Regions from separate parts of the Loigolactobacillus backii genome, predicted to be linked through region 1. Evidence: a T-box and tRNA genes for the amino acid it is inferred to sense, from the RefSeq annotation. Region 1 holds a T-box; the other holds one or more tRNA genes.
What was found. The T-box of region 1 lies ahead of serS (serine--tRNA ligase). A T-box ahead of a tRNA ligase gene usually reads a tRNA of that ligase, here a tRNA-Ser.
Positions count from the first base shown of each region.

Region 1 (16,250 bases):
AAAAATAGCGTAGTCACCGTATACATAGGGTTGATTGTGATGCGTGTAATAACTATGAACTGAATGGCCCATTTCGTGAATCAAAGTATATAGGCTATTCAGATTGTTTTGCCAGTTCAACAAAATGTATGGGTTGGTATCATACATACCAGAAGAGTAGGCACCACTAGTCTTACCTTTATTCTCAACAACGTCAATCCAGCGCTTTTCATAAGCCTCCTCAACAACACTAGTATAATCACGGCCCAAGACTTTGACAGCCTTTAAGACTTCCTGCTGGGCCTCTTTGTAAGTATAAGTTAAAGTCGGTTCACCAGTTAAAGGAGTGTACATATCGTACATATGGACCTGTTTGAGCTTTAGCGTTTTTTTACGTAATGCAACGTAGCGATGTAAAAGAGGTAAGTGTTTTTTAACAACATCAACTAAAGTTGTATAGACGCTTTCGGGAATGTGGTTACCCGCCATTGCGGCGGCACGGGCACTTGGATAATGGTGGGCCTGAGCACGAAAATTATGCATTTTAACATTCGTGATAAGCGTTGAAGCCAACGTATTCCGAAATTGATTGTAAACCTTGTATAGTTGTTTAAAAGCATTTTGCCGGACAGCCTGGTCGGTTGATTCGATTAATGTACCATAAACACCTTGGGAGAGCTGAACATCGTTACCCTGAGCATCCTTAACGGTGGGGAATGGTAAATCAACGTCATTTAAAACGTTAAATGTTTGTGATGAACCATCAAAGACATCACTGGCACCGGCAAGCAAACTTTCCTCGTTAGTCGATAGGGTGTGGTCGCGTGCAGCCGTGAGTTGTGTTAAGTAGTGCTTATAAACTTGAAGGTTACTATTTTCGTCAATGTAACTAGTCAGTTTATCTTCAGGAATGGCCAGAATTTCTGGTTCGACAAAGGCGGTTTGGGCGGAGACTTTGGCCACCAACGCACCTGCACGTTGTGACATTGCCTGATAGGTTGGATCATTATTATCCTGGTTGGTTTTTAAACTAGCGTAAACATAAACTTTTTCTAATTTACGGTAGAGATCAAAAATTTGTTCCAGACCAGTACTCAGGTCGCGTGCGTTGGCCGCTAAAGTACCACTCAATTTTTCAACTGTCGTAGTCAATGTTTGAACATCCTTGTAAGCAGCTTCCCAGTCGTCATCGGTCGGGTAAACGGTGGTTAAATCCCAAGTTAATTCAACCGGAATATCTTTGCGTAAAGGTAATTTTTGTGTATTACTCATAATGAACCTCCTGTATTTAAATAGTTATTTTTGGAGGATACCAGTAGCAACTAAAGATTATGTAAAAAGCCAATCACAATAGTTACTGTACTTTATTGTGCCAAAATTTTTGCACGGGTAAAGTGGGGTCACTCCAAAGCGCTGTTAAAGAGATGTCAGCGCTTTTCTTCTAAAAATAGCATAGCACATCCGCTCTTTTTTTGCTTTGTAATCATGATCAGTAATAAGCGGCCATTGTTATTTAGCCTTTTTATAAACAGGACACAAAAAAGCACCCACCGCAGTGAGTGCCATCAATTACAAATTTAAAGGCTTAGTACCAACCGTTTGCTTGCCAGAAGGCTTGGGCACCAGTCCATGAACCATAACGGGAAGTAACATAGTTGTTAGCAACACGTTCTTGGTTAGCAGCTGAGTAGTCGCCACCTAAGTATGAAGAGCTTAATTGGTACTTACCAACGTATTGGCCGTTTTGGGCAGAGTAGCTACCGCCAGATTCTTTGTTAGCAATCCACGCTTTAGCCGAAGCATCTGAACCAGAAACAGAACTAGTTGTTTGCTGTGTCTGCGTTTGTTGTGCTGGAGCAGCTTGTTGGGCTTGGGCCTGTGTTGCTTGTTGCTGAACTTGGGCAACTTGTTGGTTTTGTGTTTGTTGGCTAGCAGCTTGAGTAGTCGTACTTTGCTGTGTTGCTTGAGCCGTTGTACTTTGTTGTGCAGCAGTATTTTGCTGTGTTGTAGCAGCCTGTTGTGAGGCACTATCAGGTACGTTGTAACTTTGACCAGCAAAGATCAAATGTGTATAAGAATTAATGTTGTTAGCTTTTTCGATAGCATCAACAGTTGAACCATATTGTTTAGCTAACCCTGATACAGTATCGCCTGCTTTAGCAGTAACTGTAGCGGCATTAGCGGCCTGAACGCCACCAACCAATAAACCAGTTGCACCAGCAGTTGTTAACAAGATCATTTTTGCACGTTTGTTCAATAAAATAAAGATCACTCCTAAATTGGGATTATTAAATATTCTGTTTCAATGTCGATAAGTAACTTATCAACCAACAAAGGCTATTATAGGTGGCCAGTGTGTCAATTAAATGCCAACAAGATTACAAAAAAACGTATTTATGAAATATTGTTACATGCTTGTAATTTAACGTCATAAATAAGATACTTTAAACGGCCTGTTTTTGCTGTGGCGGTCTTATATAAGGTGCCAATATTACAATAGAATAGAACAAAGTGTGAAATTAATTCCAATTTTTTGTGAAAAACAGCGTTTTATCACAAAATTACGGGACTATTTTAGGAAATTTGGGCTATTTTAACAGATTGATGACAAAATAATCTATCCAAATCAATTTTATTGAAATCGATATTGAGTTTATTTTTCATGGAATCCTTTGTTTGACCGGCATTTTGTAGTGTGCTAATCTTTTAACATTGTGAAATAAAATAGGTCAGGGTTATTTTTGAAATGAGGTGAGCCAATATGAGTGTGTTAACAGTTGAAAATTTACAACAACAGTTTCTAGATAAAACATTATATGATGACACTGGGTTTGCCCTTAATCAAGAAGACCATATGGGTATTATTGGACAAAACGGTGTCGGTAAAAGTACTTTAATTAAGATTATTACCGGGCAAATTCTACCTGATAGCGGTAAAATCACTTGGAAAAAACACATTAAAATTGGTTATTTGGATCAGTACGTGAGTTTGGCTGAGCAGCAGACAATTTTTGAATTTTTAAAAAGTGCTTTTAGTGAGTTGTACGCTTTAAATAAACAGAATGAGCAAATCTACGCGGACTATGCAGAAAACCCGGATGATGATTTATTGGAAAAGGCCGGACATAATCAAGAAATTCTGGAGGCCAAAAACTTCTATGATATCGAGACCACGATTAATCAAGTTGCTTCGGGACTTGGAATTGATGCAATTGGGTTGGACCGTAATAGTAGTGAACTATCAGGCGGTCAGCGCTCTAAAGTTATTTTGGCTAAATTATTACTGGAACAACCAGATGTTCTCCTATTAGATGAGCCAACTAACTATTTAGACACAAACCATATTGAATGGCTGATTAATTATTTGAATAATTTTGCCGGGGCCTTCATTGTAATTTCCCATGATTACGATTTTCTAGGTCAGATCACTAATTGTATTTGTGATATTGAATTTGGTAAGATCACAAAATACCGGGGAACGCTAAATCAGGCTCGCCGTCAAAAAGAGGCTAATAAAGAAACTTATTTAAAGGCTTACGCAACGCAGCAAAAGAAAATCGAAAAGACGAAGGCTTATATTCGTAAAAACAAGGCTGGCAGTCGTTCGACAATCGCCAAAAGCCGGGAGAAACAGTTAGCACATATGGATATTTTAACGCCACCAGGTAATTTAATGGCATCTCATTTTAATTTTCCGTATCAGCTTAGTGCCGTCCGGATGCTGCTAGACGTTTCTGATTTAGTGGTTGGTTACGAAAAACCGCTATTAACACCATTTAATTTTTCGATTACGCAACCAGAAAAAGTTGCCATTACTGGTTTTAATGGGATCGGTAAGTCAACTTTGATTAAAACGTTACTGGGAATTATTCCTAAACTAAGTGGTGATTATTGGTTTTCGGCCACAACCAAGGTTGGTTATTTTAAACAGGAATTGCTTTGGAATAATAATCAACAAACACCGCTACAGATTGTTCAGGCGGCGGCGCCGAAGTTAACCCAGAAAAAAGTGCGGCAGTCATTAGCACGTGCAGGAATTGAGCGGGACAATGTTGATAAACCGATTAAAATGCTTAGTGGTGGTGAACAAACCAAGGTTAAATTATGCATTTTGACAATTTTCCCAGCTAATCTCTTAATTCTTGATGAACCGACGAATCATTTGGACGAGCAGACAAAGGATGCATTGAGCCAGTCTTTACAGAATTTTGAAGGCAGCGTTTTGCTGGTGACCCATGAACCTGGTTTTTATGAAGGATGGATTGATCGCGTTATTGATATTGAAAAATTACAGGTTAAATAGAAGATTGTTTTTTAAGCACATTCTAGAGTGATGATCAAAAATAGTAAGCGAGGCTGGGACAAAAGTCCTGGCCCCTTATTGTTTCCGAACATTATTCTATAGCGTGTGCCAGAAACGACCTTTGTTCCACTCCCTCGTTATTTTAGGCTAAACGTAGTAAAATGCATTTAATACTTTTTAATGAAGAGGGCTTATTTTTATGGCAAAAGTTTCAACAATGTGTACTTCTGTTTTGGTTGGTAAAAAGGCAAGTCTTGATGGTTCAACAATGATTGCCCGTAATGAAGATCGCTACTTGGCGGTCCATCCAAAACGTTTTTATATGCACCCAGCAGTTCAAGGTCGCAAGGGGGTAACGTTAAAATCGGAGTTAAATGGCTTTACGGCCCCGCTACCAGAAAAGGGCTATCGGTATCAAGCAACGCCTGATGCTGACCCCCAAGCCGAAAAAGAAGGCGTTAATGATGAAAGTGGTATTAATGAAAAAAACGTTGCAATGAGTGCTACCGAAAGCACCTATGGTAATGAGCGCACGCTTGCTTTTGACCCGCTAGTAGACGGGGGGTTGGGTGAAGATTCACTGGAAACGCTGGTCTTGCCTTACATTGACAGTGCCCGGGATGGCGTTTTGTATTTAGGAAAGCTAATTAAACAGTATGGGTCTAATGCTGGTAACAGTGTCTTGTTTAGTGATAAAAATGATGTTTGGTACATGGAGATTGTGACTGGTCATTTATGGTTAGCACAACGAATTCCGGATGATGCCTATGCGGTTACCGCTAATCAAGTTGCAATTCAGCAAGTAGATTTTAAGGATACCGGGAATTTTCTTTGGGCTGATGGTATTCAGAATTTTGTAACTGAACATCATTTGAATCCCGATTCGTTAGGTTGGAATTTTCGGCATATTTTTGGAACGAACACTAAAAAAGACCACCATTACAATACGCCACGTGTTTGGTTTGCCCAGCGTTATTTGAATCCAGAAATTGAACAGGATCCGGAAAGTGTGGACTTGCCATTTATTTGCTATCCAAGCCACCGAATCAGCCTCGAGGATGTAGAATATATTTTGAGTTCACACTATAATGAAACGCAATTTGATCCGCTGGGCCAAGGCAGTCACGCTGATAAAGTGCGCTACCGGGCAATTTCGCTATCACGGACTCAAAATTCACACGTATTACAAATTCGAAATCACGTTCCAGAATCTTGTGCTGCCGTGTATTGGTTGTCTTTTGGTGTTCCGGCGTTTAGTCCGTACGTCCCATTTTATGCCAACGCTAATGATACTGATCCTAGTTATTCCACAACGCCAATGACGCTGACGTATGGCAGTACTAGTGCATACTGGCTTTACCGGACGCTATCCATGTTAGTTGAAAGTCATCACAGTGCTTTTATTCAGGCCGATTTGGATTATTTGAAGGATGCACGACAACAGCAACACACGTTGATGGCCGGGACAGATGCTCAGGTGGATAAACAACCGGCAAGCCAAGTGACGGAATTTTTAACCCAACAAAATTACGCGCTGGTTGCGGACATGACTAAGCGAACTCAAGTATTGATTAGCACATTAATTACGCAAGGTGTCGGATTATCGCGGCTGACTTTTGATATGGATAAAAACCTATAGCCATTGGTATTTCTTATAACGCACACGTCGTTAGATGACGAAAAGATTACAGTTTATTTTCTTTGTTTAAAACGGTTGCGTTTCAATTAAAAATGACTAAAATATATCAAGGTTACATGAAAAAACGCTAGACAAAAACTGACTTTTAGAACGTTATTTTTAAAGTTTATTAGTTTTTGTCAGGTTCTTATATTTTAAGTTAATGCTAATGGAGGACACAACACATGGAATTCGTTGATGAAGAAAAATATAGCACCGTGGTCGCACAAGGTCTGAAGTTTGTACCACTTGTAGGTGATCGTTACGCCGTTGAGACCAAGGATGGGCAGCGGGCAACTTTTAAACGTGCCGATTTAGAGATAAAAGCGACCGCGAAACAAGCACTAATTCACCTTGATCAAGCGTTGCTAATTGATGCAGAATCAAAGTTGACTTTGAAGTTATCTCAACTAGTGATTGCACAATTGCAGACATTAATGAATGCTTACGATAATGAAATTGATACAACAGTTAATGCTTACATTGACAATGTTGTTTCTTATATGAATGCGTAGTCCGTTGACAACTGGCCTTTATATGTTATATTAAAAGGGATATCTGCAATGAGGCATCTAGTAGGTCAAAGAATTGTTCAGAAAGCTAGCGGTTAATGTGAGCTAGTCAATACTTTGGGTGAATCCAGTGCTGAGCTTGGTGGCGAAAAGTCACCACGGTGAGCCGTTAAACTCAATTAAGTGAATGATTTTTAATCATTAAAATGGGTGGTACCGCGTGTAAACGTCCCGTAAGTTAGCAAAAGTTAACTTACGGGACGTTTTTTGTTTTATAGTTGCGCGCTAACAACTTAGTTTATATTTGGGAAATACCGTTACTAGTATTTACCTGACCAACTTAGTGTAAACGTGCTTGAAAAAGCAGATTCCTGCGGTTAGCTACAACAGTCAAATCACCTTTTTCAAAGGTAATTCGTCTATTTAGGCTAATCCTCAGAATCTAACCGCTTTTTCAAACACTCCCTAGTTTAATGTAAGACGACCAAAATTGCTTTGTTGCAGAAAAATAATTTTTGAGTAGTTAAGAAGTAGGCTATTTTTTAATTGAAGTTAAATCGTAGCGGCTATTTTTTACTATTCTGGAAGGAGTTTCCACAATGATTAATCCTAAAATAATTCGAAAAAATCCAGACATGGTGAAGGCCAAGTTAAAGACACGCGGTATTGAGGCGAAAGAAATTGATCAGTATTTGGCATTTGATCAGGAGAACCGGGATGCTATCGCGGAGGCTGAAGATTTACGTAAGCAAAAGAATCAATTAACGGGGCAAATCAGTCAGGCCAAGGACAAACGTTCTGAAGAAACACAGGCTAAAATTAAGCAGGTTAAGACGTTAAATAACGCCATTAAAGCCGCAGATGAAAAGCAAAAGAAAGTCTACGCGCAGTGGCGTTATATTGCAATTCGCTTACCTAATTTACCTGACGACAGTTTACCTATTGGGCCAGATGAGGCTGAAGATAAAGAGTTACGTAAATGGGGAACAATTCCTGAATTTGATTTTGAACCTAAAGCTCACTGGGAAATTGGTGAAAACTTAGGAATTTTAGATTTTGATCGGGCCGCAAAAGTTTCTGGTGCGCGGTTTGTTTACTATAAAGATGCTGGTGCTCGTTTGGAGCGGGCCCTTTACAACTTTATGCTGGATTTACATACGCAGAAACAAGGCTATCATGAAATTATTCCACCATACTTGGTTACTGGAAAAACAATGTTCGGTACCGGCCAATTTCCTAAGTTTACAGAAGATGTCTACACCGTTGAATCAACGGGGATGACGCTAATTCCAACGGCCGAGGTACCATTAACAAATTACTATAGTGGTGAAATTTTAGACGAAAAGGATTTACCAACTTACTTTACGGCATTGACACCAGCATTCCGTTCTGAGGCTGGCAGTGCCGGTCGCGATACACGGGGCTTAACGCGGATGCACCAATTCAATAAGGTTGAAATGGTAAAGTTCTGTAAACCAGAAGATTCTTATAAAGAATTAGATTCCCTGACCGCGAACGCTCAAGAAGTTTTAGAACAATTAGGTCTAGCGTATCATGTGATTGTGCTATCCACCGGGGATACCGGCTTTTCATCCGCCAAAACTTTTGACCTTGAGGTTTGGATGCCGGAACAAAACATTTATCGTGAAATCAGTTCGTGCTCGAATTGTTTGGATTTCCAGGCCCGGCGCGCAATGATTCGTTACCGTAAGGAAGATGGTTCCGTCGATTACGTTCATACGCTAAACGGCTCCGGTGTCGCTGTTGGCCGTACTGTTGCGGCAATTTTAGAAAATTATCAACAAGCAGATGGCTCTGTAAAAGTACCAGATGTGCTAGTTAAATATATGAATGGTATGACCGTTATTAAATAAAAAATGTGGACCAAGTGAACTAATTCTTGAAGTTAAGCACGTAAGACAGCCGTTTGTAAGGTTGTATTATTTGGTTGGTGATAGAATTGACTCCTTGGTCCATTTTTTTGCCAAAAATGCAGGGTACGGGACAACCGAGGACTAGCTGCTTATTTAGTTTGGAACCTAACATTAACGTTTGCCTAAAAATAGTCTAAGAAGAATCGCATAGTCACAGACAAAAGCGGTGTTTCGCTGTAAACTAATAGCAAGATGAAAGCGAGGTTATTCGGGTGACTACTAATTATAAAAGTGTCTTTGATATTATTGGGCCGGTTATGATTGGACCATCCAGTTCTCATACTGCCGGTGCCGTTGCAATTGGCCAGGCGGCCCGTAAAGTTTTTCAAAGTACACCTCGAGAAATCGTGGTGCATTACTTTGAATCATTTGCACAAACGCACCGGGGACACGGGACAGACTACGCCATTGTAAGTGGTGTGTTAGGCTTTTCTCCTGCTGATGCCCGCGTGCCCCAAGCGGTTACGATTGCTCGGCAGCAACAGATCAAGGTAGTCTTTAAAGAAGAAAAGGGAAAAAGTCCAATTGGGCACCCGAATACGGCAGTTATTCAATTAAAAAATGCACAAAAGTCAATTGAAATTGCAGGTTGTTCAATTGGTGGTGGCACGATTGAAATTCGGCGAATCAAAGTGGGCGAATTTGATATCCAACCACAGGGTGCTTTGCCCGTTTTACTAGCTTTAGATGATGACCGAACTGACCAGCTACTACTTGAACAATTAGAAGTGCTGACCGGGATTAATTACCATCATATCTATGTAGCAGACACTGGGCGCCAACTAGCTGAATTTGACCTGAATAAGCGACTTAAACAAGATGAAGTAAGGGCACTGAACAGTACGGTAGCAGAGCTGATTTATTTATAAAGTGGGGATGGCAAATGTTTACTTCAATTGAAGAATTAGTGGCAGCGGCTGTTAAGCAGCACGTAACGTTATCTGATCTCATGATTGAACAAGAAATGCAGAATACGAATAGCACTAAGGATGAGGTTTGGACGGCAATGGAGCGTAATTTAGCCGTGATGGCCGACGCGGTAAAAAAGGGTGCCAGCGGTGAAGGCGTTTATTCACAAACGGGCCTGACCGGTGGTGAAGCAGTCAAGCTGAAGAAATACCGTCAATCGCATCATACTTTAGCCGGTGATACTGTCTTGGAGGCAGTTCAAGATGCCATTGCAACGAATGAAGTTAATGCTTCAATGGGTGTTATTTGTGCTACACCAACGGCCGGTTCATCAGGCACGCTACCTGGGGTTTTATTTATGTTACGTAAACGACTTAATCTCAATCATGAACAACTAGTTCGGTTCTTATTTACCGCCGGGGCGTTCGGCTTAATTATTGCCAATAACGCGATGATCGCTGGGGCAACTGGTGGCTGTCAGGCAGAGGTTGGTAGTGCATCGGCAATGGCAGCGGCCGCCGCAGTTGAAGCCGCTGGTGGAACGCCACAACAATCAGCTGAGGCCTTGGCGATGGCGCTGAGTAACCTGTTGGGCCTAGTTTGTGATCCTGTTGCTGGCTTGGTGGAATTACCCTGTGTTAAACGAAATGCGATTGGTGCGGGGAACGCTCTGATTGCTGCTGATATGGCGTTGGCTGGTTTGACTAACAAAATTCCGGCTGACGAAGTTGTTGCGGCAATGAAGAAAATTGGGGAGGATATGCCCCAAACGCTACGTGAAACTGGCTTAGGCGGCTTAGCGGCAACACCAACCGGAATTAAAATGAAAATGCAGATTTTCGGAAAATCAGTTGATCTAGGTGGTGTTTAAAAAACACTTGGATTCTATTTGGCAATTGACTATTATTATTGGCCGCGTTAAGGCAGCTGATTGAATTAAAATCAACCGACGTCTGAATTGTGCTTAGGTACGCTAATAAGTTTGCTGCGGGGGAGTAGAACCGGGACATTTTTTAAGTCTTTCAGAACATTCTTGCAAAATTAATTTAACACTCTTAGATTGGACATTAAGGACTATAAAGTAACAATAATTGGTGCTTTTAGGTGAACCGGTTAAATCAAAAGTTGATGTTACCGTGTTCATGCATTAAAATTGGGTCAATAAGTTGTTTTAAACTGTCATACGCTATTATTATATTCAGGCAGTTAGCCGAAAGTAACAAACTTCGGCCGATAAAAAAAGAGACGGAGATGGAGATTACGAGCCAAACAAAAGAAGATCAAAAAGCGGCCAACAATACTAGTTTAGATGATATTGTGGCCACACGCTCCGAGACCGAGGCCAAGCTAGCTGATCTTGAAAATCAGGTTAAAGACGTACGCGATCAGTTAAAACAGCAACTGACGACTGAGCGAACTACGCTACTGAATAAAATTAACAAAGTTGTCCCTGAAATTGAAGATTTGAAGAAGCAGCACACGGCTGATGAGGCCAAGTTAGTTGAACTAAAGAAAAAGGTTCAGGATCAAACAACTGTTCAATACGCGAATGTCCAAAAGCAATTCTCTAATTCACAAACAGAATTAGAGACAATTCAAAAGCAGCAACGCGATGTTCAAACATCATTAAATGATTATAATCAGCAGACTGATGCCGCTAATAAAAAATTATCTGGTTACCAGGATGAAGAAGCCGAAATGGTGGATAAAATTAAGCAAGAAACTGATTTGACCAAGATGATTGAACTGGCAGAACGGCAAAAGAGTCATGTTCAGGCGTTGAATGCTAAAAAGGCGGATGTTAAGGGCCAATTGGACGTTATTGACGTTAAAATTAGTAATGCCAAGGGACGACTAGAAACGCTACCTAAGGACGAAGCCGCTATTAAAGATAAGCAATCAGTTTTGGCTGAACAAATCAAGAGCTTGAAGGCCCAGATTAAAGCAAAACAAGATGCTCGTGATCGTGAACGGGATGCAACGGCTAAACAATTGGAAAAATTGCAAAGTGATTTGACTGCTAACCAAAAGCGGTATGATCAGTACACTAAGCAACTCAAAGAAACCAAACAGAAATTGGCCAGCTATTTTAATGTGCAGCAATCTATTCAAGCAGTTAAATTAGATAAACAACGGCACTATTTTGCCTTGGCCAGTGATTTAACCCCTGATTTAGCTAGTCGCTATCCAGATACGCTGGGTCAGCTGAAGCGTAGTTTTGACCAAATTGGAGCCACGCCGACTGTTGTGACGACTAAATACAATGATTATTTGACTAAGACATGGCAACAATATAAGAAATCTGGTTTAGTTAGCGCTAATAGTCAACTTTTGAATCTATATCAGTCATTGCAGGAAACAGAAAAGCCAGGTACCGTTAAGGAAGACATTATTCCCCAGAATGCTGATTGGCAGTACGTTAAGGATGACGCAACGCACTCCGAAACGGTTAAGAATGAAGACGACCAGCCAGTTATGCAGGTGAAGCGACGGGCTGATAATAGTTTGTGGTACGTGTTGTATTACAGTCAGGGAAAAGTGATCAAGCGAGACGTTTTCGACTTAAAGGGTCAATTATCCGCAACGCAATATCTCGATCAAAAAAATGTTAATCGCGTTGTGAGCGAAAACTTCTACCGAACTAATGGTAGTTTAGTCTTGGTCAAAGAATATAATGATGATAATAAAGAAACAATTCAGCTTTTAAATGAGTCTGGAATTTTATTAGAAGTCTTCTCGTCAGAAAATGAGTTAATTATTTGGTGGCTACGTAACATGGTCTTTACAAATGGCGATAACACCGTGGTTATTGACTTGATAGATGATTTTTACACCTATCTGGCGGAGAATACACCAGATAACGTGACGCTATTACCAGTGGTGACGGATTATGACAAGGCGCAGCCAGCATTAAATACGATCCTAACTGGTCGAGTAACCGTAACTGGTTTGCTAACGATTGATGAAAAAACGAATGATCAAATTGTAAGTGATAGTCAGGTATCCTTGCGCGCCAGTTCATTACCTAAGCTCAGTAGAAAAAAAGAACAGGTTACGGAGTAGCAGTTAATAAGAGAGTCAGAAAAATTAGGGCAGGATTTTTTCCAATGCTTAGTTTTTCTGATTCTTTTTGTTTGCCCTAGGAGATGCTATGATTTGAGTAGACTTTTAATAATGGCCATTTGCCGTTAACAGGATATTACAAATCTGCAAAATGGTCCTTAGAAAACTTAGGAGGTAGCGATGAAACTTACTCAAGAATGGTTAGCACAGTTACCGTTGACTGGAATTGAAGAAGTTAGGCCAGTCGACGGGGGTGATATTAATCAAGCGTACAAAATTAGTACATCCACTTCACGTTATTTTTTAAAAGTTCAGCCAGAAAATAATGCAAACTTTTTTAAGCATGAGATTAACGGATTACAAAATTTGGCAAAGGTTGTTGTGACGCCTAAAGTTATTGCCAGCGGGACTATTGAAAATGCCGGTTATCTTATTTTGGCCTGGTTAGATTTTAAGACCGGCAATGATGCGGAACTTGGTCGGGCAGTTGCAAGCGTTCATCGCTTGACCGCACCACAATTTGGTTTGGAAAATAATTTCATTGAAGGAACGCTGCCCAAAATTAATACTTGGCAAGCGAACTGGGCGGATTTTTACGTTAATCAGCGTTTGGAACCGTTAGTGCGATTGGCAAAGCAAAAACGATTATGGAGTACACAACGGGAAAGGTTAGTAAAGCATCTCGAAGAAATAATTTATCAGGATAGCCGGACAAGAAAGATTACACCTAGCCTACTTCACGGTGATCTTTGGCGGGGAAACGTAGCTTTTTTAAAAGATGGAAGACCTGTGTTAATCGATCCTGATATATTTTATGGAGACCGTGAAATGGATTTGGCAATGACAAAATTATTTGGTGGCTTCTCAGCTGATTTTTATACAGCCTATAATACGGCATTTCCCTTGCCGGAGAACTATCAGAAGCGAGTGGCCTGGTATCAAGTTTATTATTTATTGGCGCATTTAAATTTATTTGGAGAACAGTATGGCTCTTCTTTAGATACTGTTTTAATAGAAGCCGTAAAATAACTTTTAAAAAAAGTCCTTTTTTATTTGACAGAAATCAAAAAGCATAGTATATTATTTGAGTTGTCAATTTTATGAGTTTTCTACAGCAAATAAAAAAGTTCTTGACAACAAATTAGATTCTTGCTAAACTATAAAAGTTGTCGCGTTAAGCAAACTTGAATATTGATTGAATAAAAATTCAAATTGCTGCTTGACAAGCAACCGCTTAATCTGCTATACTGATTGAGTTGTTGCTGACAATGATTCAACGAAGTAGACCTTTGAAAACTGAACAAAGTTTCGACAAATCAAATGTGTAGGGTCTTTTTTTAACCGTTCTTCGGACCGGTTGGAAGAAGCAAACATTTGCGAAGTCAATTCAATTTGAATTATAACTCGCTAGCAACAAAATCAATTGAGCAATCAATTTTCATTTTATATGAGAGTTTGATCCTGGCTCAGGACGAACGCTGGCGGCGTGCCTAATACATGCAAGTCGAACGCACAGATATTAACAGAAGCTGCTTGCAGTGGAAGTTAATTGATGTGAGTGGCGGACGGGTGAGTAACACGTGGGTAACCTACCCAAAAGTGGGGGATAACATTTGGAAACAGATGCTAATACCGCATAATTTAAGTGACCACATGGTCACTTAATGAAAGATGGTTTCGGCTATCACTTTTGGATGGACCCGCGGCGTATTAGCTAGTTGGTGGGATAACGGCCTACCAAGGCGATGATACGTAGCCGACCTGAGAGGGTAATCGGCCACATTGGGACTGAGACACGGCCCAAACTCCTACGGGAGGCAGCAGTAGGGAATCTTCCACAATGGACGAAAGTCTGATGGAGCAACGCCGCGTGAGTGAAGAAGGTTTTCGGATCGTAAAACTCTGTTGTTGGAGAAGAACAGGGACTAGAGTAACTGTTAGTCCTATGACGGTATCCAACCAGAAAGCCACGGCTAACTACGTGCCAGCAGCCGCGGTAATACGTAGGTGGCAAGCGTTGTCCGGATTTATTGGGCGTAAAGCGAGCGCAGGCGGTTTTTTAAGTCTGATGTGAAAGCCTTCGGCTTAACCGAAGAAGTGCATTAGAAACTGGGAAACTTGAGTGCAGAAGAGGAGAGTGGAACTCCATGTGTAGCGGTGAAATGCGTAGATATATGGAAGAACACCAGTGGCGAAGGCGGCTCTCTGGTCTGTAACTGACGCTGAGGCTCGAAAGTATGGGGAGCGAACAGGATTAGATACCCTGGTAGTCCATACCGTAAACGATGAATGCTAAGTGTTGGAGGGTTTCCGCCCTTCAGTGCTGCAGCTAACGCATTAAGCATTCCGCCTGGGGAGTACGACCGCAAGGTTGAAACTCAAAGGAATTGACGGGGGCCCGCACAAGCGGTGGAGCATGTGGTTTAATTCGAAGCTACGCGAAGAACCTTACCAGGTCTTGACATCCTTTGACCACTGTAGAGATACAGCTTTCCCTTCGGGGACAAAGTGACAGGTGGTGCATGGTTGTCGTCAGCTCGTGTCGTGAGATGTTGGGTTAAGTCCCGCAACGAGCGCAACCCTTATGACTAGTTGCCAGCATTAAGTTGGGCACTCTAGTGAGACTGCCGGTGACAAACCGGAGGAAGGTGGGGATGACGTCAAATCAGCATGCCCCTTATGACCTGGGCTACACACGTGCTACAATGGTTGGTACAACGAGTTGCGAACCCGCGAGGGTAAGCTAATCTCTTAAAGCCAATCTCAGTTCGGATTGTAGGCTGCAACTCGCCTACATGAAGTCGGAATCGCTAGTAATCGCGGATCAGCACGCCGCGGTGAATACGTTCCCGGGCCTTGTACACACCGCCCGTCACACCATGAGAGTTTGTAACACCCGAAGCCGGTGGGGTAACCTCTATGAGGGGCTAACCGTCTAAGGTGGGACAGATGATTGGGGTGAAGTCGTAACAAGGTAGCCGTAGGAGAACCTGCGGCTGGATCACCTCCTTTCTAAGGAAAATATTACGGAAACCTACACGATTTGTTGAAACTTTGTTTAGTTTTGAGAGGTTTACTCTCAAAAACTTTGTACTTTGAAAACTGGATATTCTATTTTCTTTGTTTAAAAACCGAGAACACTGCGTTTTAAATGAGTTTTTTAAGAAAGTTTTTTTAATCGCTAAAACTCAAAACCACAATACCGTAGATATTGAATAGGTTAAGTTAACAAGGGCGCACGGTGGATGCCTTGGCACTAGGAGCCGATGAAGGACGGTACTAACACCGATATGCTTCGGGGAGCTGTACGTAAGCTTTGATCCGGAGATTTCCGAATGGGGGAACCCAGCCAGCTTAGTCGCTGGTTACTAAGTTGTGAATACATAGCAGCTTAGAGGTAAACGTGGGGAACTGAAACATCTCAGTACCCGCAGGAACAGAAAGAAAAATCGATTCCCTAAGTAGCGGCGAGCGAACGGGGAACAGCCCAAACCATTGAGCTTGCTCAGTGGGGTTGTAGGACTGAACATTAGAGTTACCAAAGTTAGTGGTAGTCGAAGCAGTTGGAACGCTGCGTCAAAGAGGGTGAAAATCCCGTAGATCAAACTGCTAACCCTCTGTTCAGGATCCTGAGTACGGCGGAACACGTGAAATTCCGTCGGAATCTGGGAGGACCATCTCCCAAGGCTAAATACTACCTAGTGACCGATAGTGGACCAGTACCGTGAGGGAAAGGTGAAAAGAACCCCGGAAGGGGAGTGAAACAGTTCCTGAAACCGTGTGCCTACAAGTAGTCAGAGTCCGTTAATGGATGATGGCGTGCCTTTTGTAGAATGAACCGGCGAGTTACGTTTGCTTGCGAGGTTAAAGTG
Region 1 covers NZ_CP014873.1:387,993-404,242, reverse strand. Annotated here, with positions in the region: gene pepF (oligoendopeptidase F) at 1-1,251, opposite strand, end outside; gene apf (aggregation-promoting factor) at 1,565-2,218, opposite strand; gene AYR53_RS01630 (ABC-F family ATP-binding cassette domain-containing protein) at 2,741-4,282, shown strand; gene AYR53_RS01625 (C69 family dipeptidase) at 4,482-5,921, shown strand; gene AYR53_RS01620 (hypothetical protein) at 6,146-6,475, shown strand; T-box leader at 6,515-6,709, shown strand; gene serS (serine--tRNA ligase) at 7,072-8,346, shown strand; gene AYR53_RS01610 (serine dehydratase beta chain) at 8,619-9,275, shown strand; gene sdaAA (L-serine ammonia-lyase, iron-sulfur-dependent, subunit alpha) at 9,290-10,186, shown strand; gene AYR53_RS01600 (coiled-coil domain-containing protein) at 10,567-12,378, shown strand; gene AYR53_RS01595 (fructosamine kinase family protein) at 12,559-13,407, shown strand; rRNA gene AYR53_RS01590 (16S ribosomal RNA) at 13,822-15,390, shown strand; rRNA gene AYR53_RS01585 (23S ribosomal RNA) at 15,597-16,250, shown strand, end outside.

Region 2 (16,250 bases), 1.2 Mb from region 1:
TTATCAATGATCAAAAGATTATTAACTACGGCTGGCGCAATACCACTATCAGATTCTCGAAGGTTCTGAGCAACACCGTCATCTTAGCCTTAAAGCGCCGCTATTTCCACTGTAAAGAATGTCACGGCAACTTTCTTGCACAAACAGTGGCAGTTCCGAAACACTGTACAATTTCAAACACCAGCCGCAAAGAATGCCTAGAGAAGCTCGGTGAACCGGTCTCTTTGAAGCACATTGCCAATGAAGTATCGGCATCAGATTCATTTGTGGGCCGCCAGTTAATGCGCGCTGAACGAGACTTTCAAACCAATTGGCACTATTTACCAGAGATCATCTTAATGGATGAGGTGAAGAGTACCAAGAGCGCTACTGGTGCCATGAGCTTTGAGTTCATGAATGGCGAAACCCATGAATTAATCGACTTACTCCCTTATCGAACCATCAATAAACTAGAGAAGTATTTTTACCGCTTCGATCAAGCTGCCCGAGAAAACGTCAAAATTATTGTGACTGATATGAATTATACCTACCCCAAGCTTGTGCAGACCGTGTTCCCCAATGCCATGGTGGTCATGGACAAGTTTCATATTATCAACGCCCTAAATCGGGCGTTTAACAAAACCAGAATCAAGGTGATGAAGAAGTTTACCCCGTCTTCTCGCGAATTTCACGCCCTTAAGCGCTACTGGAAGCTGTTGTTAGTACCAACTGAACAGCTTAACTTTGAACAATTCAAAAAGTGGACTAATTTTCCTTACTGGATGGCTGCCACCGATGTTGTCCATCAGCTGTTATCGTTGGATTCAGAACTAGAACAAACTTATCAAGTCTTAAACAGCGTCCGGTCAGCTGTCCAACATCAAGATTGGCATAACTACAATGCGGCATTTTGGAATAACAAAACGTATTCTGAAGAAATGAAGAACACGATTAAAACACTTGAAAGCCATCATGATGAGATTCGTAACACCTTTACCACACACTATTCAAATGGTCCTTTGGAAGGTTCTAATAATAAAATCAAGGCGATCAAACGAGCCAGTTTTGGCTATCGCAGCTTCTGGAGGTTTAGAACTCGAGTACTATACGTTTTCAAAATCAAAACAAAAAGAGCCCTAATCACGAAGTGATTAGAACTCGAAATATGGATTCACCAACAACAGTTGACGAAGAGCCAAAAAGGTACTGGGATTGCGTTTGCAATTGATAATGACGCAAACGTGGCCGCCTTAGGTGAACGCTGGAAGGGCGCAGGCGAAAATGACGCAAACGTGGCCTTTGTTACTTTAGGAACCGGTGTTGGCGGTGGCATCATCGCTGACGGCCATTTACTCCACGGCGTGGCTGGTTCTGCCGGTGAAATTGGCCACATTACAATTGATCCTGATGGCTACTTGTGTAATTGTGGTAAAAGGGGTTGTCTTGAAACCGTTGCTTCGGCCACTGGCGTTGTTCGGGTTGCCCGGGATATGGCGGAAGAATACGCAGGCACTTCTAGTTTGAAACAAAAATTAGATGATGGCGATGAGATCAGTTCTAAGATCGTTTTTGACCTTGCTAAAGCAAATGATCCGTTAGCATTAATAGTTGTGGACAAGGTTTCTCGTTACTTAGGACTTGCGTTAGGGAACGTTGCTAACACATTGAATCCCTCATATATTGTTATTGGCGGTGGCGTTTCTGCGGCCGGTAAATTTTTACTTGACCGAGTTCAAAAATATTTCAATCTCTATACATTCCCTCAAGTTCGGGAAACTTCCGTGCTTAAGTTGGCTGAATTAGGTAATGAGGCCGGTGTTATTGGCGCAGCTTCATTGGCTAGCCAGTTTGTAAAATAGTGCTTTAAGAACGGAATAATGGGCAGGCTTCTAAACTTGGTTTAAAGTTACTGAAAATTTGTAAAACAAACTATTCAGTTGATCGGCCAAGTGCACGAGCTACTTATTATTCCGTATTTTTGTGATTAAATTAACTGACAAGTAAACGATGTTTAAATGACGTTGACTTAAACTTAGCTCAACTCAATTAGTTAACAAGATCATAGTCGCTAATTATTTTTATCTAGATTAGGGTAAACTAAAATTTAAAAAATAATAACTTGCTTTATTACGGTGTACTCTTAAAATTCATAATTTTTGGTCAGTTTTTATTTTGCCACTAGTCAATCGACTGGTTTTGTGTGAAAATAGTGATTGTGGCGTTTAGTAACTAAACGCGTGATTTACGGGAGGTTTGTTGAAATGACTTTAGGTGCAGCAATTAGTGCTAGTTTTATTTTTAACGTAATTATTATCTTGTTCGTTGTTTATTGGGTCGGAAACCAACTTTATCTCTACATCCAAAGACGCCGGGTCGGTAAGGAAATTACGGAAGAAGTATTTAATAAGGGAATGCGTAAGGCCCAAATTGTGGATTTACGCGAGCCTAAGGATTTTGATTCTGGGCATATTTTAGGTGCCAGAAATTTACCTTATTCGCAATTAACTCAGCGGTATACGGACCTTCGTGCTGATCTACCAATTTATCTTTATGATCAGGGCCGAACTTTAAGTACGCGGGCCGCAATCAAATTATACCGTAAGGGCTACCGTAACCTTTATTGGTTAAAAAAAGGTTATCAAAATTGGGATGGCAAGACTAAGAGCAAGAAACATGTTTAAAGAGCCACTGATTATAAAGTCGGTTTAGTGACCAGCTAACTTTATAAATCAGGGCTTTTTTAGTGAATAAGTGATTAAGCTGTACTGTCCCTAGTACAAGTACTAATTATTGTTGAGTAATTATAAAGTCAGTGTCTAGTCGAATTTCTGATAAGGGGGGTAATCAAGTGACGCTTATTTTTGGTCATCGGGGTAGTAAGGGAAGCTGCCCGGAAAATACGTTGGTTAGCTTTCGCCAGGCAATAGTCGATGGTGCCGATGGAATTGAAACTGACGTGCAGTGTAGCGGTGACGGTGCCTTAATCATTATGCACGATGAGAAGGTTAATCGAACAACCAATGGGCGGGGCGCAATTAAGCAGTTGTCGCTGGAAAAACTAAAAGCGCTGGACGCCGGTAGTTGGTTCGCGCCACAATTTGCGGGTGAACGGATTCCTACTTTACAAGAAGTACTTAATTTACTGGATCAACAGCACTTTACTGGAGTATTCAATTTAGAAATAAAAACGGATCACACGGACTATCCTGGAATTGAGCAAAAAGTAATTCAAGCCATGACCCAAAATAAACATACTTATCAGGTACTATATTCAAGTTTTAATTTAACTTCATTGGCGCAGTTGAAGTTTTACGCACCGAATGCTCACTTAGCAAGTTTATTTAAATATTCAAGTCGCCAAACGCGAAAATTAACTAAGGCTGGAACCGTTGTGGCTTGGCACCCAAAGTTAGCTTGGGTTAAGCGGCATTTAAAAACAATTCCTGCCGAGCTAGCAGTTCGGCCGTGGACCGTCAATTCTGTACCCGATTTAAAATACTGTTTTCAGGCCAATTTTGCGGGCCTTTTTACTGATTACCCGAAAGAAGCATTGGCGATTCGGGAACAGGAGTGTGGAAGGAATGCCTAAACAGAAACTGATTTTGATTGTTGGTCCGACGGCAGTTGGTAAGACGGACCTAGGAATTAATTTGGCACAGGCCTTTTCAGGTGAAATTATTTCAGGTGATTCCATGCAAGTTTATCGTCATCTGGATATTGGAACGGCTAAAGTAACATCACTAGAAATGGCCGGTGTGCGCCACCATTTGTTGGATATTTGTAATGTTGAGCAACGTTTCACGGTTGCCGATTTTACGGATTTAGCCGCTAAAAAAATCACGCAAATTATTACCCGCAAACAACAACCATTTGTGGTTGGTGGAACGGGCTTTTACTTGCAGTCTTTATTACGCGGTTATCAGTTAGGCGGTGCTAGATCCGCCCAAGATTTAACCTTACGCAAGCAATTAAGTTTAATTGCTGAGCAAGAGGGTAATCAGGTCTTATGGAATCGACTTACTCAAGTTGATCCAGCCGCGGCCAAACGGATTCCGTTGGCGGATACCCGGCGGATTATTCGAGCGTTAGAGGTTTATACACTGACGGGTAAACGTTTTTCGGCGCAGACAGATCAAATAAATACAAACTACGAACCGTATATTATTGGACTGACAACCCAGCGGGAATTACTTTATCGGCGAATTAATCAACGAGTTGATCTAATGATGCAGGCAGGGTTACTGACAGAGGCAAAATGGTTGTACGAGCGGCGGCAGCAAGCTCCTCAAGCCAGTAAGGGAATTGGGTATAAGGAGTTTTTCCCTTATTTTTCAGGAGAATGTGATTTAGCAACGGCGGTGAGTAAGGTCAAACAGAATTCACGTCATTACGCCAAGCGGCAGCTAACTTTTTTTCGAAATCAGTTACCAGTTCATTGGTATGATTTAGTCACAAGGCCAGAAGATTTACCGCAAATTAAGCAAGCTGTTAAAAACTTTTTAAATGAGGAGTGATTTAAATGAGTTGGCTGGACAAATTAGATCCAAAATTACAGTCATTCGTTAAAGTGGTTGACCAACAGGTTGAGCCACGGTTTGAACAAATTAGAGATAACGTTTTAACTAATCAGGAAAAGGTTCTAACGGCTTTTCGTGAACACCATGTTTCGATGGATAGCTTCACGGGTACTAATGGTTACGGCTATGATGATGAAGGCCGTGATCAATTAGATGCAATCTACGCTGATGTTTTTGGTGGTGAGGCCGCAATGGTACGCCCACAATTTGTTTCGGGAACCCATGCGATTGGAACAGCCTTTTTTGGTCTATTACGACCGGGAGATGAACTACTTTACATCACTGGTAAGCCTTATGATACCCTACAAGAAGTGATTGGTATTGCCGGAAATAAAATTGGTTCACTAGCGGAGTTTGGAATTGATTTTGATTACGCACCACTTCAAGAAAATGGCCAGATGGACCAGCTGATTGTAAAAGAGAAACTAGCGAAGAAGCCTAAGGTAGTTGCAATTCAGCGCTCCCGTGGCTATGCCATTCGTGATAGTTTTACCATCGAACAAATCACCGCAATGATCAAGTTTGTTCGACAGATTTTGCCGAATGTGATCATTTTTGTGGATAATTGTTACGGCGAATTTTCTGAAACTACTGAGCCGCTGCAGGTTGGCGCTAATTTAATGGCCGGTTCGTTAATTAAAAATCCGGGTGGTGGATTAGCAAAAACTGGTGGGTACATCGCCGGTGACCAGAAATTAGTTGAAAAGGCCGGCTACGCGTTGACTGTTCCTGGAATTGGCGCCAGTGAATCAGCAACTTTGAACACTATGGGCGATATGTTTCAAGGTTTCTTTTTGGCACCACACGTTGTTGGTGAAGCAATTAAAGGTGCGGTTTACGCCGCGGCATTATTGGAAAAAATAGGCTTGGATGTTCAGCCTAAATGGGATGCACCCAGAACGGATTTAATTCAAACGATTAATTTTGGTCAAGCTGAGCTAATGACTAAATTTGCGGCGGCAATTCAGAAGTATTCGCCAGTTGATGCCTACGTTACACCAATTCCCGAAGCCATGGCCGGCTATGAAGACGAGATTATTATGGCCGCTGGAACCTTTGTTCAAGGTGCTAGTGTTGAGCTTTCGGTGGATGGACCATTGCGCCCACCGTACACACTTTATTTGCAGGGTGGTTTAACGTTTGAACACGTAAAGCTGGCCATCACTTCTGCAGTTAACGAAACGTTTTTTAGCAAAAAGAAAACCAAGTAAAGTTTTTATTTCATGACTGGTAGTTTATCGCTATAAATAGCCTGTGTTAGCCGAGTACAAAGGCCCTAAGCATACTTTAAATAAATTGGTCTGGCCGGCATTCATAGGCTATGTTATAAAACATAACATAAGTTATTGACAAATAGTTTTGGCCTTGTTATGATGAGTTTGTCTAAAGGGAGGGTCGCTATGAAAGAGAAAGAGCTGCGACGTTCGTTATCTGTTTTTCCAATTGGTACGGTGATGAAGCTAACTGATCTTACCGCACGTCAGATTCGCTACTATGAAGAGCAAGATTTAATTCACCCGAAGCGAAACGACGGAAACCGACGAATGTATTCATTGAATGACATTGATGTTTTATTGGAAATTAAGGACTACTTGGCAGAGGGTATAAATATGGCGGGAATTAAACATATTTATGACATGAAAGAAGTCGCGAAACAAAAGAAGCAGGCCGATCTGAAAAAGCCCGTCACAGATGAGGATGTTCGCCGAATTTTCCATGATGAATTACTACAGGCTGGGCGCCTAACTAACGAAGATCAGAGTTCAACAACTCTTTTTCATACGCACAGGCCTCTGTAAATTAATATAAGGAGCAATATGATGGCAAAAGTTAACTACACAAAAGATGAGATTCGTCAGATTGTTAAGGATGAAAATGTTCAATTTCTCCGTTTAATGTTTACTGATATTGGCGGAATTATAAAAAACGTTGAAGTTCCGGTTAATCAACTAGAAAAGGTATTGAATAATAAGATTATGTTTGATGGTTCTTCAATTGACGGTTTCGTTCGCATTGAAGAAAGTGATATGTACTTATATCCAGAATTAGATACCTGGATGATTTTCCCATGGGGTTCTGAACACGGGAAGGTCGCGCGCCTAATTTGCCGGATCTATAATACTGACGGTACACCATTTATGGGCGATCCCCGAAATAATTTGATTCGTGTCCTTGACGAGATGCGTGAAGCTGGTTTTACTGATTTTAATATTGGACCTGAACCAGAATTTTTCTTATTTAAGTTAGATGATAAGGGTCAACCAACTTTGAATCTTAATGATAAGGGTAGTTATTTTGATCTTGCCCCCGTTGATTTAGGTGAAAATTGTCGGCGGGACATTGTTCTTGAAATGGAAAACATGGGTTTTGAAGTTGAGGCTAGTCACCATGAAGTTGCACCGGGCCAACACGAAATTGATTTTAAATATTCTAATGCTTTAGCTGCGGCAGATAAAATTCAGACTTTTAAATTGATTGTTAAAACGGTTGCCCGTAAGCATGGTTTGCACGCTACCTTTATGCCCAAACCATTGGATGGTATAAATGGATCTGGCATGCACATGAATATGTCTTTGTTCCATGATAAAGGAAACGCCTTCTTCGATGAAAAAGGTGAGATGCAGCTATCAGATGATGCTTACCACTTCTTAGCTGGTCTTTTAAGCCATGCTCGCGGATTGACGGCAATTGCTAACCCAACCGTTAACTCTTACAAACGTTTAGTTCCTGGTTTTGAGGCACCAGTTTACGTGGCCTGGTCAGGCAAAAATCGTTCACCACTAGTTCGAATACCTGCATCACGAGGCTTATCAACCCGTTTGGAGTTGCGTAGTGTTGATCCAACAGCTAATCCATATTTGGTTATTGCCGCAATGCTGGAGGCTGGTTTAGATGGTGTTCGCCAAAAGGCAGAACCACAGCCAGCAGTTGACCGCAATATTTACCGGATGAATGATGATGAACGAGAAGCAAATCATATTATTGATTTGCCATCAACGTTGCATACTGCGTTAAAGGTTTTGCAAGGTGATGAGGTATTAAAGTCTTCACTGGGACCACATCTTTATCAAAGCTTCCTTGAAAGCAAACGCTTGGAATGGGCTTCATACCGCCAGGTTGTTTCGCAATGGGAACGTGATCAATACCTTGAGCTTTATTAGATGTTATTAATGTAAAGTGCGGTCTAATTGTTAGATTTATTTGGCTCTCTGTCAAATCCTGTTGATAGCCAATTTTACAGTGTTAGAAGTTAGGCAACTTCTAATGCTGTTTTTTTATTTGGTTTGGTGCGCATTTGTTGTAGTTTGATCCGTGAAACTAAATGGTGATAGTTGCGAAAACCAAAGGCCGTTCGCTGGATCTGTTTGATCATGCGATTGATGCCTTCAATGGGACCGTTCGAATACTTTGATTCACTGGCATTGAGGATGATCTCTAGGTTTTTCTTGAAAGTGATTAGTGTGGCCTTCATTTTGGGACTGAGTTGCTCATTGTGATATAAATAGATCACGAGCCCATCTTTATCGTAATTTTTTAGACAAGTCATGATGCCTTGCATGATGGTGTAGGTGTTCGCTAACGTTTCATCAAGCTCAAGACCCAACTGAACGCGTTCTTGCTGGGTTACTTGTTGGCGCAGATGGCGATCATAAAATAATTGTTTAACCTCCAGGTCATCACAATGTTTTAAGTACAGTTTCCAAGCGAATTTTAGGATCCGATATTCTTTGGTCCGTTTAGAATATTGTTTCATAAGCTGCACGCGACTTTGGTTGAACGCTCTGGTCATCATGGCGATAATGTGAAACCGATCGACGATGATCTTAGCGTTGGGGAATACGACTTTAACAATGTCTTGGTAGTAACTATTAAGGTCTAAAGTCACGGTTTTAACGCGCTGACGCACGCTGAGCGGAAACTGCTTAAAGTAAGCTATAATGTTTTGTTTCAACCGATCCGGCAGGATCTGTTGAATTTCATGATCACCAGCACCGTTAATACAAATAAAGTGCAGGACACCGCCAACACCACGTACTTCATCCATCGCTAAATGTTCTGGCAGATAGTTGTAATTCCGGCGAAAGAGATCATCATATTTATCTAGGTAGCGACAAACAGTACTGGGTGAGACATTATTGTCACAAGCAATACTCTTTTGGGTCCGATCATCTTGTAAATGCATAAAGATCTTTTGGCGAGTTGCCCGGGAGATATTGCAATATTTATCAACTAGCTCGGTCGTTGCCATCACACTAGTCCCACAGTTTTTACAAAGCAGGCGCTCTTTATGCAGTTCTAGGTACACCGGCTCACTGGCGTTGGCGGCTAGGTAGGTCACCCGGGAAAGGTAGTGACCATTATGATTGAACTGATCAAAGCCACACTGGGGGCAACGTTCAAGGCCGGTCTTGACAGTTGCGCGATAGACTTTAATTCGTCTGTTTTGTTTGTATTCGTAACCATAATCGAAAAAAATGACATTTGGGTCTTTAATACTGAGCGCAAATTTTATATGATTGTCTATAGGGTTCACGGTTTTCTCATATCCTTTCAAATGATACTTGTGGTGGGTAGATTTTTGGATGAGAGCTGTGAGCTCTTTTTCTGCACAAAAATCCTGTTAATAGTTTACCATTTGTAAACTATCAACAGGAAAAAGTATAGAGCCTTATTTATTAAAAGCAGAATGGCCGCCGTCAATAGTTAGAATTGACGGCGGCCATTCTGTTTTCTTTTAACAAAATTAGATAATGTAGTGATGTAAACTAACGGTATTTAAAAAGTATGAGAAACGAATTTTCAAATCGTTGAGATCAAATTGATCTGGAGAATCCTAGTAAAAATTGTTTTCAAATACAACCAAGGGACTGAAAATGATTACTCGGCCGTTACGCAGTATTGACGTTGATGATTGGCAATACCCGCCAAATAATAAGTTGCTTGCTCGTAAGTGGTGTCAAGTTCAACGGTGGTACCATTTGTTGGTAATTGAGTGTTAAACAGTCTTTCGTAGGTTGCTAAATCAACTTCTTGGCGATTATTTAGGTCCTGCCGTTCAGATTCCTTCAGCAGAGCATCCTTAAAGTTACCTTGTAAGATACCCGTGAAAAATTCACTGACGGCACCTGAACCATAGCTAAATAGACCAATTCGGTCACCAGAGTGGAGTGTTGTCGTATTTTCCAAAAGGGAAAGCAAACTGAGATAAAGCGAACCTGTATAAAGGTTGCCAACGTCCTGGTTGTAGCTACGGGAATCCTCAAAATTAGCCCTTAGTTGCTCTTGTTGTCTTTCACTGGCCTCAGGTAAGATGGTTCGTAAGGCCTTCAGCCCCATTTTAGTGTAAGGTAAATGAAAGGCGAAGGCCTGAAAGTTGGCAACTGTCATGCCTGTTTGTGTTTTAAAACGGTTAAAAACGTCCCGGAAAAAGTCAACGTAAACGTTACCGGAGTAATGACCATCCACCATTGCTTCAGTGGCATAATTTGGCCGCCAAAAATCCATGACGTCTTCGGTCATAACTGTACTAGTATCTTCTAAGGCTAGAAGACGGGGATTGGCACTCACAATAAAAGCAGCAGCACCGCCGCCTTGAGTTGGTTCGCCCGGAGTATGCAGTCCGTAGCGGGCAATATCACTGGCGGTGACCAAAACCTTTTTATCAGGGTGTAAAGCAACAAAGCCGCGTGCAAATTGAAGGGCGGCCGTTGCTGAATAACAAGCCTGTTTAACTTCAAAGGCACGGGCACTCTTTGGTAACTTGAGTAATCGTTGTAAGTAGACTGCACCAGATTTGGACTGGTCAATCCCCGATTCCGTAGCAAAAATAATTGTATCAATTTGTTGCTTAATTTCTGGCGTTAATAGCTTGGCCGCAGCGTTGGCCGCCAAGGTTACGCTATCTTGGGTTGGCGGGATGACTGCCATTTTGCGTTGGCCAATTCCGATTAAATATTTATTTGGGTCCTCATTACGGGCTTTGGCCAATTTAGCCATATCGATAAAATAATTGGTTGTATAAAAACTGAGTTGATCGATACCAATTTTCATAACGCAACTCCTTTAGTGTTTTTTTGTTTGCTTCGTTTTTTGTTGCTTGGCTTGATTGCGCTGGGCCGTTTGTAGCGTTAAATAAATCACAATGATGAGTAAAATTAAGGGAATCAAGCTATGGTACGGAAGCAACCATAACATAAAAAAGGCCGCAATTCCTAAAATATTGGCCAACATCATTGCTGGGATTTGAAGGGCGTGAAAATAGGAATTGAGGTGTAGCAGAATTCCTAACCAACAAAGCCAAACTAATTTACTAGTCATTTCCGTTAGGCCCGCATTAAAAGTAGCGAAGCCCAGAAGATGTTGTAAGGGTGAAATAATTGTCGTTAGACTAGCAATGATGATTTCTAATAATAAAAGGCAAACAATTAAACAGTCGTATAGACCTGGTAGTTTTAACGGAGAAATTTTCATGCGGTCGAACTCCTTAGTGGACTTAACTATTGAGGAACTATTTTTAGTATAACCAAATTTGAGTGCGTTCGCAGTATTTCTAATTAAAATTAAAGGAATTATGACTTTTAAAATTTAACTGGTTGGGTAGTGTCACAGCAACCAGTTAAATCAGTTTAGGGGAATGTTTTGTAAAATAGTTTCAAGACCCAACCCGCCAATCATCAGGTTTAATTACTGAATCGTTTTTAACCAAGCAGTGAGTACTTGTGTAATTTTTGATTGTTGTTTGGCGTTTGAAATTGTGGCGTTGCCATCGTGTTTTTGTTTACCGTAATTGCCAAAGCCGGCGTGATTACCACCTTTAATTTGGTTAAAGACCGCTACTTGGGGTAAATATTGCTTGGCGGCCCGGTAGTTTTTCCAATTTAAAACCTGATCGTGACTTGCGGTGATGGATAGACTTGTGATTTTTTTGTGGGCTAGGCTTCCTTTTTTATCTGGGTAGCTTGCTAGGAAGAAAACGCCACGTAGGTTTGAAGTCGTTGCTTTAGCAGCAAAGCGACTGGCAACGACACCCCCCAAAGAGTGGCCACCAACAACATAGGTTTGTTTAGGTTGTTTTTGAACAATTAGTTTGGCCTGATTTGGAGCCAAAATAGCCAGATCAAGGGGGGACTTTAATAAATAAACATTGTAGCCGTTAGTAGCCAAATTTAGGGCCAATGAGCTGTAACTGGCCGCATCAACTAAGGCACCTTGATAAAAAATAACGGTTGGTTTATTTTCTTTTGGGTGGTGCGCCTTGAAATAGAGGTAGCTATTCGTTTCTTTTGTGGCCTGTTTTGCCGCGGTTAGTGCTATTTTTTGTGGATGGTGAAGCTGACTTTTCGTGTAAAGATAGCCACCACCTATAAGGAGTAGCAGCAAGGTTAATAAGATGATTAAAGTGTTTTTTAGTTTTTTCATAAAATTTGGCCTTTCAAATTGCGTAACTAAAGTTAATTTCGGAATCCGATCTTGCTGCTGGCATTATTAACGACTTTATTTCAATTAAATATTACAGTGTGATTCGTTATAGCCGAGCTGAATTTTAAGTTTATCGGATTTCGGTCCGTCTGGATTTTTTAAAAGATTGAAAAATAGGCCGGACAAAAAAATAGCAACGTTCCAACACTAATGTGTTTAGGAATGCTGCTGTATCAATGATTATTTAAGGAGAGTACAGGATTTGAACCTGCGCGCCGGTATAAGCCGGTTCGGCGGATTTCGAGTCCGTTGCATTACCACTCTGCCAACTCTCCAGAAAAGTACTCAATAAGTATACCAAAAATCTGGTCCATTGGCAAAAAGCAATTTTACTTTTCAAAATTCAACAGTCAAGATAAGGAAGTTCAGTTTTAAGAAACTTTCTTGGATAATAAAAATCACTGCCGATTTAGTCGACAGTGATTGATTTAATGTCAGAAAGGTTTAATCCCATGACAAGATCAGTACCGTGGAAGAAGACGTAGCGTTTTACATCCTTAACATCCAAAAATTCGCTTAGCTCGTATGAATGGGTACCATTTGTGCGCGTATAAACAATGACCTGAGTAATATTATCTAAATTATATTCCTTATCATTATTTGTTTGGATAGTGATCAATTTTATCACCTCAATGACTTCAATTCTAACATGTTTCTCAAAATAAAGATATCTTTCTAGTGTCATACTTGAATCGAAGCGATGTTATTGCCAAAAAAGAACTATTTCTTGCATGTTTCACAGGATATGTTATATTAAGTGGATAGCTTAACTAATTAAATAAGTGTGAGGTGATTTGAATGGCTATTCTGATCGGTATTTTTCTACTTTCAGTCTGGATTGCTGGCTATAACCGAACACACATTAATACTAATGTTAAGCGGCGAGCTAGCCATCCAACCATTAAACTATAATGGTGTAATAAGTGTTTTGAGCATAAATTATTATTGCTCAAGGCACTTATTTTTTGTGGTAAACTACGTGGAATTGAGGTGTGCAGATGACAATTGTTGGTGTAATGGCAACACAAAAACGAATTATAGTTGGTTCTGATTCACGCTTGACAACAATTAATAAGCGTGGACGTTTGATAACCACCGATCACGCTCAAAAACTTTTTTGGTTGGCCAATCCAGGTTGCATTATTGCCACCGCAGGGAAATTTAGTTTGCAGCTTAATCATCACTGGGCGCGATTGAATGAACTAATTGTTTTGTTTGAACATCAATTGGCAGTTAAGGTGACTTTTGATGAAGTAGTGCAGGCTTTTCGAGAACTTATACATCAGTATAAATTAGATCAAAATGATTTTATTTTAGCGGGTTTAGGTGATGCTCGGCTCCGGTTGATCCACCTAATTAATGGTCGTTTAGAAACCCTGGCCTTAGGTACTGATCAATTGCCTAAGTCTTATTTTTTTGGCCAATCAGAATTAGTTATGGCCTTAACTGCTGCGACTAAACAGCAACTGATTGATTTGGAATCAAGCGGTTTAACCGTTAAGCTACAAACTTTATTGAGTGATACGGTTAAGCAGGCTCAGAGTGACGCTCAGGTTGCAACTGTTGGTGGCCCAATTCAGTTATTAGAAATAAAAAAATCTTAGTAGCGTAGATTGTTAACGAATTTACTGGAGTAGGACAAAAGTCGATTTTGGCGCACGTTTTAGAGTAACGTGGGGAAACAAGTAAGAACCCAGACTCCCGTAAATAAAAGAATTCTACTCAGAGTTTAATTTAGTTAAGGCCATTAGTGTTCGGAATGGATTTCAAATAAGTTGCTAAGTATAAATTTCTAGCAGGGTCAGCCATCAGAATTGTTAGATAGTTTACTTTTTGTGAATTTTTTGTTAAACTATTTCTTTGTTTGGATTGCACCGAGATTGAATTAGGGGGAATAAGTTGTGAATCACTGGATTTTTGTGGTTTATTTTGCTGATTATACGGCTGACGAATCAAGCTTTGAAATATTGCGTGCTTTTACAACAGAAAAGCGGGCTAAGGAGTTTGTCACGATGCTAACGGCTGCACCATTTGAGCGGCACTCCCTGGACTCCGGTGCTTACCACTATAAAAAGGTTACTCTAATATAAAATAGATTTACGAAGTTGGACTCGTACCATTTTTAATCAGGTGAACAACAGGTTAAAGGTGATTTGGGTAAATAAAAAAGATTGGCGCCAAACTAAAAAGTTCGTTGTCAATCTTAAAATGATTTAAATATGACTTCTGTACAGGCCTACAACTTTGCCTAAAATAGTAACATTTTGTAAAATGATTGGGGCAAAAGTGTCATTTTCTGGCTGAAGACGAATGTGGTCGGATTCTTTGAAGAATCGTTTACAAGTTGCTTCATTTTCTGCCGTCATTGCGATAACAATCTCGCCGTTATCCGCGTTCGCCTGTTTGCGAACAATGACGTTATCGCCGTCAAGAATTCCGGCATCGATCATGCTTTCACCACGAATGGTCAACATGAATAAATCGCGGTCATCATCATCCATATCAGGCGGAATTGGGAAAAAGTCAGTTGCTTCTTCAACGGCTAAGATTGGTTCACCAGCAGTTACAGTTCCTAAAACAGGGATCTTCGCTGGTGTAATACCTAATGCCGCTAAACCATCAGGTGTGAGCTCAATTGCCCGCGGTTTTGTTGGATCCTTTTGTAAGTAGCCTTTTTTTTCTAAACGAGCTAGGTGGCCGTGCACTGTAGATGTTGAAGAAAGAGAGACGGCTGCTCCAATTTCGCGAACGGTGGGCGGATAGCCTTTTTCATTAACTCGTTCGTGAATGAAACGGAGCACCTCTAATTGCTTTGTTTCATGGGCTTTTATCATGATTGACACCTCAATCTATTTAATATGTTTAGTTTAGCATAGAAAAATGGGCTTTTCAAACAAATGTTCGCGTTTAAATGGTTGATTATCCGCATTTTTTTGTTAAAATAGTCTACAAAATAAGGGAGTCGATTAAAATGGCAATTACTAAACGACTAAAACGAATTAACGAGCTGGCCGCAAAGGCGAAGAAATCAGAATTAACGGCAGATGAAAAGCAAGAGCAACAGCAATTACGTAAGGAATACATTGCTAGTTTTAGAGAAAATTTACGTCAACAAATTGAAACAACGCAGCTCTTTGACAAAAAGGGCAAAGAAATCACACCAGATAAGGTTCAACGAATCCAACGTGAAAAAGGTTGGCGAAAAGACTAAAAAGCCAAAAGCAGTCTTTTCTTTTAGCTGTGAGTTGTGTAGAATTATGTGTGAGTTTAATTATGAAGGGAGAAACACGACGTGGGAATGTTAATTTTGGTCTTTGTTATTGGGGCGGCACTCGGTGTTATTGGTGGTTTCTTTGGAGCCCGTCAGTATATGAAACGTTATTTAGCTGACAATCCACCAATTTCAGAAGATATGATGCGCCAAATGATGATGCAGATGGGTCAAAAACCATCAGAGAAAAAACTAAATCAAATGATGTCTTCAATGAAAGCTCAATCAAAAAAGGCAGCTAAGTCAAAATAACCGTTAATTTATTTAGGGAGTCGCCTTAAATTGTTTTTAGTACTCAATGATAAATTGAATTAAAAGAGTCTGGGAAAGCCAATTTAGGCTACCTTTGAGTAATAAGTTTGATCGGCCTTGTAATCATTGAATTACAGTTAATATTAATCAAAAAAAGAACTGACGATAAGTCAGTCCTTTTTTTGTGTTGGGTTATATTTGAAATCAGGGTTGATTTCTTGATCTAATTGGTTAAAAGCGGCTTGCATTTGGTCATCGATTTTTGCTATACCCGCCTTATCCGTTTTAGCTTTGCTACCCACGTAGATCGGTTCACCGAAGCGAACCGTGATCCGTTTCCGGCTAAATAACTGTTTGAACGAAAGGGGGCCTTGATAAACGGTTGGAACGAGGGGCACACCACTCATTTTAGCAATGATTAGTGCACCACCCTTGAGCTCTTTAGAGTGCCGCGTACCTGAAGGAAACATAATTAAAGATAATTTTCCCTGACGTAAGATCTTAACGGGGCGCTTAATTGCTGACGGACCTGGATGTGCCCGGTTAACTGGAAAAGCATTTGCGTGAACCAAAATGAAACGAATAATTGGATTTTTAAATAGTTCTTCTTTAGCCATAAATGAAAATTTCATTGGACTAGCGGCCAAGGCAAAATAAATGGGATCAAACCAGGTACGGTGGGGCCCAACTAA
Region 2 covers NZ_CP014873.1:1,841,703-1,857,952, forward strand. Annotated here, with positions in the region: gene AYR53_RS08315 (ISL3 family transposase) at 1-1,130, shown strand, start outside; partial or broken gene AYR53_RS08320 (ROK family glucokinase) at 1,176-1,838, shown strand; gene AYR53_RS08325 (rhodanese-like domain-containing protein) at 2,241-2,660, shown strand; gene AYR53_RS08330 (glycerophosphodiester phosphodiesterase family protein) at 2,828-3,568, shown strand; gene miaA (tRNA (adenosine(37)-N6)-dimethylallyltransferase MiaA) at 3,561-4,493, shown strand; gene AYR53_RS08340 (methionine gamma-lyase family protein) at 4,499-5,767, shown strand; gene AYR53_RS08345 (MerR family transcriptional regulator) at 5,957-6,355, shown strand; gene glnA (type I glutamate--ammonia ligase) at 6,377-7,717, shown strand; gene AYR53_RS08355 (ISL3 family transposase) at 7,807-9,090, opposite strand; gene AYR53_RS08360 (hydroxymethylglutaryl-CoA synthase) at 9,435-10,607, opposite strand; gene AYR53_RS08365 (hypothetical protein) at 10,620-11,027, opposite strand; gene AYR53_RS08370 (alpha/beta hydrolase) at 11,241-11,975, opposite strand; tRNA gene AYR53_RS08375 (tRNA-Ser) at 12,223-12,310, opposite strand; gene AYR53_RS08380 (hypothetical protein) at 12,445-12,654, opposite strand; gene AYR53_RS08385 (Ntn hydrolase family protein) at 13,034-13,639, shown strand; gene AYR53_RS08390 (hypothetical protein) at 13,937-14,125, shown strand; gene lexA (transcriptional repressor LexA) at 14,249-14,869, opposite strand; gene AYR53_RS08400 (DUF896 domain-containing protein) at 15,007-15,246, shown strand; gene AYR53_RS08405 (YneF family protein) at 15,334-15,558, shown strand; gene AYR53_RS08410 (lysophospholipid acyltransferase family protein) at 15,729-16,250, opposite strand, start outside.
Region 2: it has a tRNA-Ser gene. The T-box ahead of serS (serine--tRNA ligase) is inferred to sense a tRNA for this amino acid. The anticodon was not compared.